DNA from 2 places in the Desulfosporosinus youngiae DSM 17734 genome. Region 2 is predicted to be linked to the other one. Evidence: riboswitches for the same ligand, from Rfam matches in the RefSeq annotation. Region 2 holds a riboswitch; the other holds the start of a gene.
The links. Region 2 has a riboswitch for cobalamin ahead of DESYODRAFT_RS10850 (hypothetical protein). Riboswitches for the same ligand answer to the same signal wherever they lie in the genome.
Positions count from the first base shown of each region.

Region 1: another riboswitch for cobalamin. It lies ahead of DESYODRAFT_RS12490 (ABC transporter ATP-binding protein); the one in region 2 lies ahead of DESYODRAFT_RS10850 (hypothetical protein).

Region 1 covers NZ_CM001441.1:2,704,084-2,708,295, forward strand. The annotation lists gene DESYODRAFT_RS12475 (aryl-sulfate sulfotransferase) at 1-718, shown strand, start outside; gene DESYODRAFT_RS12480 (thioredoxin family protein) at 748-1,080, shown strand; gene trxB (thioredoxin-disulfide reductase) at 1,095-2,321, shown strand; cobalamin riboswitch at 2,390-2,568, shown strand; gene DESYODRAFT_RS12490 (ABC transporter ATP-binding protein) at 2,710-3,471, shown strand; gene DESYODRAFT_RS12495 (bifunctional helix-turn-helix transcriptional regulator/GNAT family N-acetyltransferase) at 3,738-4,212, shown strand, end outside.
Region 2 covers NZ_CM001441.1:2,324,485-2,328,696, forward strand. The annotation lists gene DESYODRAFT_RS10835 (hypothetical protein) at 66-365, shown strand; gene DESYODRAFT_RS10840 (DUF502 domain-containing protein) at 547-1,119, shown strand; gene DESYODRAFT_RS27300 (DUF1540 domain-containing protein) at 1,260-1,433, opposite strand; gene DESYODRAFT_RS10845 (YkvA family protein) at 1,592-2,023, shown strand; cobalamin riboswitch at 2,101-2,275, shown strand; gene DESYODRAFT_RS10850 (hypothetical protein) at 2,377-3,129, shown strand; gene DESYODRAFT_RS10855 (ECF transporter S component) at 3,182-3,697, shown strand; gene DESYODRAFT_RS10860 (ABC transporter ATP-binding protein) at 3,716-4,212, shown strand, end outside.

The DNA of each region.
Region 1 (4,212 bases), 380 kb from region 2:
TCGAATCGACACTGCTAAAATGGAAATCGAACAGGTTTGGCAGTATGGCAAGGAAAGAGGCGCCGAATTCTATTCCCCTTATATTTGCAATGTCGATTACTACAATGAAGGACACTATATGATTCACTCCGGCGGGATTGCTACCTATAGGGGAAAACATACCGATGGTTTAGGCGCAATGCTCTTAAACAAATATAAGGATGAGCATATTCATCTGACCTTAGAATCCATCACTGTTGAGGTTGAAAATGATGACGTAAAATATGAATTGAAGGTTGTGGGCGGTAATTATTACCGGGCCAGAAGGCTTGCCCTCTATGATGAAACGACCAATTTTACCCTGGGTAAAGGAGAATTCCTCGGTGGATTTGGAGTAACGCCGGAATTTGGTTTGAAGGTTAAATTCAAAGACGCTGGAGAAGAACTGCCGGCAAAACACAAGCTATCCTTAATTCTTGAGGAAGATCGTCTGGCTCTTCGAGCAAGCTTTAAGGAAGGATCTGAAGTTTTCCTGGAATTGAAGGGTGAAGAGGAAACGAAGTTCTATTCAGTGCCCACAGTGGTTCATGATGTTACCGCAGCTTGTGTTTCCTTTGAGGAGCAAAGCGATAATGATTTTCAATTTTATGTAAGCCGAGAAGGGTTGACGGGCGACTTTAAGCTCTATTTAAATATTGACAATAAACGATATGACACTCATTTATCCGTGGCACTCTAGAAATAAGGGTTAACAAAGGAGTGAAGAAAATGTCCTTACCGCTATTAAATGCTGAGCAGTTCGAAGAGCTTATTTATGATAAGGGTGAGTCCTGCTTGGTTATCTTTTCCAGAAAAAGCTGTCATGTCTGTCAGGGAGTCGTACCTATCTTAGAAGACTTAAAACCGCAATTTGAAGGTCGGTTTGGTTTTTATTATGTCGATGTTGAGGAAGAGAAGGCTCTATATCAACGGTTTTCGTTAAAAGGGGTTCCGCAAATTCTCTTCTTCAAGAATGGTGAATACCAAGGCAAGTTAGCCGGTGCCGTTGAGGAAGAGGATGTCGAGGAAAGAATCACTGACGTGCTGAATTCAGAATCATGAGGTGGAGTGAGGAAATGGCTGGTAGGTATGATTTACTGATTATTGGCGGCGGACCCGCCGGGTTGTCCGCCGCGATTTATGGGGGGAGGGCTAAGCTTAAAACTTTGGTTATCAACAAAGGGACCGTTGGCGGCTTAGTGAATACGACCCGTGAAATTGTTAATTATCCCGGTTATTCGCAAATCAGCGGTTCTGATCTCATGCTTGACTTTAAGAAACATGCCGAAGGCTTTGGTGTGGAGTTTTTAAGAGATGAAGTTGTGAGTACCGATTTTTCTCAAGAAACTAAAATAATTAAAACCAAAAAGGGTAAGGAATTTGCTGCTAAGGCTGTGATCATTGCCGGCGGCAGTGAGCCGAGGCTCCTGAATATCCCCGGGGAAAAAAGACTCCGAGGCAGTGGGGTGGCCTATTGCGCTACCTGTGACGCGGAGTTCTTTAAAGGGGAGGACGTGGTCGTCATTGGCAGCGGGGATCAAGCCATTGAGGAAGGTATGTATATCACCAAGTTTGCCCAAAAAGTAACGGTCATCGTACTCCATGATGAAGGGATTCTGGATTGCAATAAAATCAGTGCCGAACGCGCCTTTCAAAATGAAAAAATGGAGTTTGTCTGGAACTCCACGGTGGAAGAGGTTTTGGGAGATGAGAGTGTTGAGGGAGTAAAAATTAAAAATATAAAAACAGGGTGTTCTTCAGAATTAGCCTGCCAGGGCGTCTTCTTCTTTGTCGGCATGGTTCCCTCCACTCAATATCTTAAAGAGAGTGGTGTCGGGATGGACAAGAGGGGATATATCCCCGTCGGCGTGATGATGGAAACCAATCTTGAAGGGGTTTATGCGGCCGGGGATAATCGGGTCAAATACTTGAGACAAGTGGTTTCGGCAGCCGGGGACGGGGCTGCGGCCGCCGTTGCGGCCGAGCGCTACATTGAAGAACTGGAGGCCTTTAATAGGAGCGTTCTTCAGAGTCAGCAAAAGGTTCTAATCCTCTTCTTTAATGCCTTAATCAACGAAAGTCTGGAATTTTGTACTTTATTAGAAGAAGTCAATGGTGAACTGCAGGCCGCTCAAGCCGAGGGTTACAGGATTGTCAAACTGGATATAGCCACTAAGAAGAATCTTGCTAAGAAATATGGTATAGAAAAAGTCCCTTCGGTTGTGATATTAGATCATGGTGACGAAATCGGCCGCTTAGAGTGCAGCAGGGATAAAGAAGCCGTTCGCAGGCAGTTGCCTTGAACAAAAAGTTTGGAGCAGCCATTATGCTTGACCAAGTTGTCGTTTTGTGTTAAGTTTAATTCGGTAATTTAATAAATGAGCAAGTGATTTTTCTCTAGCGGAGAAAGACAGGGGAAGTTCGGTGAAAATCCGACGCGGTCCCGCCACTGTAAGGGAGAGTTTCTGCCACATTCACTGAGGGAACTTGGGAAGGAGGCAGTAAATGAAGACCCCGAGCCAGAAGACCTGATTGCTTATGCTTTACTCACGATGGATGGGTGAAGGGATTTGTCAATTCAGCCCTTCTTTTTGAAGGGCTTTACTTATTTCAATGAAATGAAAAAGGGTGTGCAATGTTCCCCGGCGTCTTCCTATTCTAGTGAGGAATTCTTGGAAGAAGGTGTTCTCTATGCAGCTGCTTCAGATTTCTAATTTAGAGCAGCCGGAAGTGCTGCGGCTGAAAAATGTCTGGAAAACCTATCCCGGGGGTTATCAGGCGGTCAAAGGGATTTCATTCTGCATTCGGCGGGGGGAATGCCTGGGGCTGGTTGGAGAAAGCGGCAGCGGCAAAAGCACGCTGGCCCGTTGTCTGCTGGCCTTGGAACGGATGGATGAAGGGGAGATCTGGTTGAACGGCCGCCCGCTTCATAAGTTGACCTCTGCTCAGCTTTATCAGGCTCGCCGGGAAATGCAGGCGGTTTTTCAAAATCCGTCAGGTTCATTTAACAGTAAACTGACGATTATGGATTCCCTTTTGGAACCCATTCGCTGCCAGAATAAAGGTTGTCCCAGCTTTCTCGGCAGCCCAGGCATGAGTGAGTGGAAAATCGCAAGCAGCTTGCTGGAACGGGTTCACTTGCCCGCAAGTTACCTGGACCGCTATCCCAGTGAGCTGAGTGGCGGTCAAAAGCAGCGGGTTGCTATCGCCCGGGCAATCAGTGTGGAGCCTTCCCTGATTGTTTTAGACGAACCAACGGCCAGTCTGGACGTATCCATTCAGGCTAAAGTGCTTAATCTGCTGAAAGACCTCCAGGAAGAGTTGTGCCTGTCCTATCTTTTCATTTCTCATGATCTTAGTGCCGTTCACTTTATGAGCGAACGTCTGACGGTTATGCAGCGAGGAGAGATGGTGGATGTCTGTGAGGGGAAAGATCTTTTTGATAGCAGATAGGTATTTCTAAATATTATAGCCTCTAGAATGAGGTAATCCTAAAAACCAAAAGCGTCCGGATTGATTTTGATCAGTCCGGGCGCTTTTGTGCTAAGGGCTTTTAAAGTTAAACCCCGAAAGGCTAAGACCCGGAAGGCGAGACGAGAACTCGAAGGACCAGATATGCCCTATCGCCAAAAATTAGTTGACTAAAGCATCTAATAATAGTTGGCTAAGTCAGATAAATATGTTATTTTATAGTGAAATAATTATTGAGGAGGCAACCATTGAATTCGATATATACACCATTGGTGCACAGCATTCGAAAATTTAACCGATTTTACACGAACATACTTGGACTTTTAGATCATCATATGCCGGGCAGTGAATTCTCGTTGTCGGAAGCTCGTGTACTGTACGAAATCGGGCATATGGAGAATTGTACTTCTAAAAAATTAATTGAGGAACTAAGAATTGACTCAGGCTATCTAAGCAGGATCATAAAACGCTTCGAGAAGCACAATTTAACGTATAGGGTGAAGTCCAGTGAGGATGGCCGGTTGTATTATTTTTACCTTACTGATGTTGGAAAAGAAACGCTTTCAAGGCTGGATGACCGATCCAATCAACAAATCTATCAGATGATTGTCCAATTACAGGAGCAAAACCAAAAAAGGCTTGTCAAAGGAATCCAAGCAATTGAAAGTGCTCTGTCAAGAGATTCTGTTTTTGGAAACGAGACGATCAACTTGCGTTGCGAGT
Region 2 (4,212 bases):
TGCAGTATAATTAATTTTTACTTCTTTGGGTAAAATTAATAAAAACTCAAGGAGGGTAATTTTAAATGAAGATTATTAAAAACGACCTGAAAGAAACTAGGGAAAAACTCATTTATGAGCATTTGTTAAACCTTAATGAGAACAACGATACATTTGCAGTTGAATTGGATAATTTTGATGTAAGAATTCATTCAACGTCTGAAAATGACGACGCAATTATTTGTTTGAAAAAGGAGTTTTTTCACAGAAGTACGTGTGAGCCTGTAGGGCCTTATAGTCCTCTGATTATTTTTTACGACCTTAATGAAAGGTATCGATTAATATTCAATGCGGATGATACATTTACTATCAAGACATTGGATTAATAGTTATACCATTGACTTGTTATTGAAATTATGTGCTAAAAGGAATGCTGAGGCCGAAAAGAATTGTTCGAGAATTTGACATTGGGATTATTTCAGAGCATAATTATTATATTGGAATTTGCTGGAGATCTGATGCCGGCAAGGTTCTTTTCGAGTATGGGAAAAATGGAGAGAGGAAAATTTGAAACATTTTATCGGAATCTTTCTAAAGGGTCTGCTTGTCTTAGCTCCGATCGTACTTACCTTCTATATTCTCTATAAAATGTTCTCAGTCATGGATGGGTTATTTAAGGGAGTGCTGGAGAGTGCCGGATTATATTTTCCCGGACTTGGAGTGATCGTAACACTTGCTGCAATATTTCTGGTGGGTTTATTAGCCTCGAACTGGCTTACAAATCGGGTGTTAGATTACTTGGACAAAGTTCTGATTAAAGTTCCCCTGCTGGGCAATATCTATGGAATTATTAAAGACACTGTGAACTCCTTCTCAGCAAATAAAAAAGGCTTTTCCCGGTTAGTCATGGTTCATATGTCTAATGAACTTAAGCTTTTGGGATTCCTTACCAATGATGAAGAAAGCGCTTTTATTCCTAAAGACTATGTAGCGGTCTACTTAATGCAGTCAATGCAATGGGCCGGGAACCTGATTGTTGTACCCAAGGATCAAGTCCAGCTTCTCGAAGTCTCCTCCGAAGAAGCCTTGAAGTTTATCGCTTCGGCAGGACTTTTAAGCAAGAAAGCGGGTATAGACTAAAGCCGGGATGAACGATTTATTTTTCATGTATGAAAATTCGGTATTTATAGGATAATTGCGTTGAATCAAAGTTTAAAGGCTTGTCTGGATCAGACAAGCCTTTAAACTTCATTTACAGTTCGGGATAAGAACGATACTGTTTATTCTGGAAGGAAGGTTGCACAGTCTGTCATTTCGCTGGTACTTGCATTAGGAGACTGCACTTCGATTTTCTCAGCATGACAGTGATCTCCTGAACCGTAATAATGGCAAGTATTAACTAGACATTTGATCCCGCTGTTTGGCTGAGACATTTTAGTAACTTGCTTTGACATTCAGTATTCCTCCTTAAAGTAAATTCCTAGTCTAATATCTCCAAAAAGTATGTTTTTATGTGTGTGATTTAGAAACTTTCATAAAGGGCAAGCTGTTAAAGATTTAAGTTTAAGCGGACAAGCATTTCAGGCTATAGTTCTGGTAAAGGGGTGGAAGAATGGATTTAGATATCCTCAATAATAAACGCTTAAAACCTTATCAAGAGAAAGCCAAAGAGTATATGAACGATAAGAAAAAATCCTTAAATCTTCTCAATAATGCTTTGCGAAAGGCTGACGCCAAGCGAAGTTTGCTGGGCGAGGCATGGGAGAAATTTCAGCTTTTATTCGGAGTATTTAAAGACTGGATTAATGGCAGCTATACGGAAATGCCTGCCCGCTCGCTGCTTATGATTGTTCTGGGCATCATCTACTTTGTGTCCCCCATAGATGGGGTGTTCGATTATATTCCCTTTGCGGGGTTAGTCGATGACGCGGCAGTGGCCGGCTTTGTTATATCCCAAATAAGTGTTGATCTTGAACGATATAAGCTCTGGAAAGTCGAATCTGAAAAAGGATTGGATGAACAAGAAGTAGGAGCCCCGCCTTGAGATTCCCCTTCTTGTTCGCTGCAGTGCAAAAATTAAGCTTGTATTCTGCTTCTTCTTGTATTAAACTACGATTAATTCAATATTTATTAGTTACAGGTGCCCTTAGATAGGGTGAATAGGGAACTGGGTGAGAATCCCGGACGGACCCACCACTGTAAAGAGGAGACTTATGCATTGTCCACTGGGAAACTGGGAAGGCGCATAGTGTCGATGATTCTTAGTCAGGAGACCTGCCTGTGATGTTTGTGAGTCATGAACAAAGGTAAAGTTCATGGTCCATTTTCTGATTCTTTTGTGACAAGAAAATGGACTGTGGACTTTTTATTTTTGTTCATAGAAAGGGGGAGGAACGCTTGGGATATCTTGGTCGGGATGTTGAGGTTGTTTCCATAAATCAAGCACAATATCTGGTGGCTTCCTGTGATTCCTGCGGTGGGATTGGTATGAAAGAATTGGATGCCTATCAGATCTCTTGGTTTGTTACAGGAAAGCTGACCACACGAGTGGCCTTGCTGGAGGTTATTTCCACAGGTGCTGTGCCGCAAATGCTGACCGTAGCGATTTCTAATGAGCCGTACCCGACAGGAGATGAACTATTAAAAGGGGTGAATGATGAACTCAAATCTGCCGGATTAACAACGTTGCCTATGTCGATAAGCACAGAGAAAAACATACCCACGCAGCAAACCGGTCTTGGGATCAGTGTGATTGGTGTGGCCGAAAAAGATAAGCTGCGTATTGGAACGGCTCAGCCAGGTGACGACATTTATTGTTTAGGATTTCCTAAGGTGGGTTCTGAACTGGATAATCCGGAGGACCCGGAAATTGTACAAGTCAAAGCCGTGCAGGTTCTCTTAGGAATCTCAAGTATTCATGACATCCTTCCTATTGGGTCAAAAGGGATACGTGTGGAAGCGGACGGACTTGCCGCTGCTGTAAACAGTCGTTTGCGCCTTGATCCGGCTCGCGCTCTTGATTTGGATAAATCGGCAGGGCCGTCTTCATGCCTTATTTTTTCATCGCGATCCTTATCCTCCGGAGTCTTAGAGCAGGCCTTTTCGAGTTTTCCGGATTTGCCCCTGACGAGAATCGGTAAACTGTACTGAAATGGAGATTTAATTTTGTGCTTTGAACACTGCGAAAGGAATGACACTTTTTATGAATAATTTAGGAACTAAATATCAGGAATCAAAACTCTCTCCTTGGAATGTCAAACGGTTGTCGATTATAGCTATTTTTATTGCCCTAAGTGCTGTAGGAGCACTTATAAAGATCCCAAGTCCCGTTGGAACCATTGGTATGGACTCGGCACCTGGATTTTTCAGTGCCCTGGCCTTTGGCGGGCTAACGGGAGCCATCATCATAGCTTCCGGGCATTTGCTGACAGCAGCAGTTGCCGGATTTCCCATGACCATTCCGATTCATCTTTATGTTGCTGTACAAATGGCTTTGTGGGCTATAGTTTATCGCTGGGTGAATGAGAAACTCGGCTTGATTCCTGCTGTTATCGTCGGAATTATTCTTAATGGGGTTGTCTCATCCTTTGCCATGCTGCCGTTCATGGGCATGGGAGGGGTAATGGGACTGATGCCTTTTCTCATTGTCGGAGCAGCTCTAAACGTAATTATTTCTGCAGTAGCCTACAAAGCAATTAAGGGTAGCCGGCTCATTTAAGTGATGAGGTGAAAACCGTTGAAGACCTTGGAAACCATCAACGTCATAAAACGCTCTGAAAATGCCATCGAACTCCATAATATCTCCTACCGTTATCCCAACTCAGCGGAAGCAAGCTTAAAAAACATCAGCCTAACTGTGGAAAAGGGCAAGTTTATTCTCTTAATGGGGTCTACAGGAGCGGGGAAGACAACCTTGAGCTTATGCCTAAACGGCTTGATTCCACAGCTTCTGGAGGGGGAATTAACAGGACAGGTGAGCGTAGCTGAAAAGAATGTCGGGAAAACAGCGGTACAGTCCTTGTCCAAGGTTCTTGGGCTTGTCTTACAGGACCCGGAGGCCCAAATTATTGGCCGGACGGTTGAGGAGGATACTGCTTTTGGTCCCCGCAATTTCCTGGTTCCTTTCGACGAGATTAAACATAAGGTCAATCAGACCTTAGAGAAGGTTCGTCTCAAAGGGTACAATCAACGCTTAACGGAGGAACTCTCAGGAGGAGAAAAACAACGCTTGGC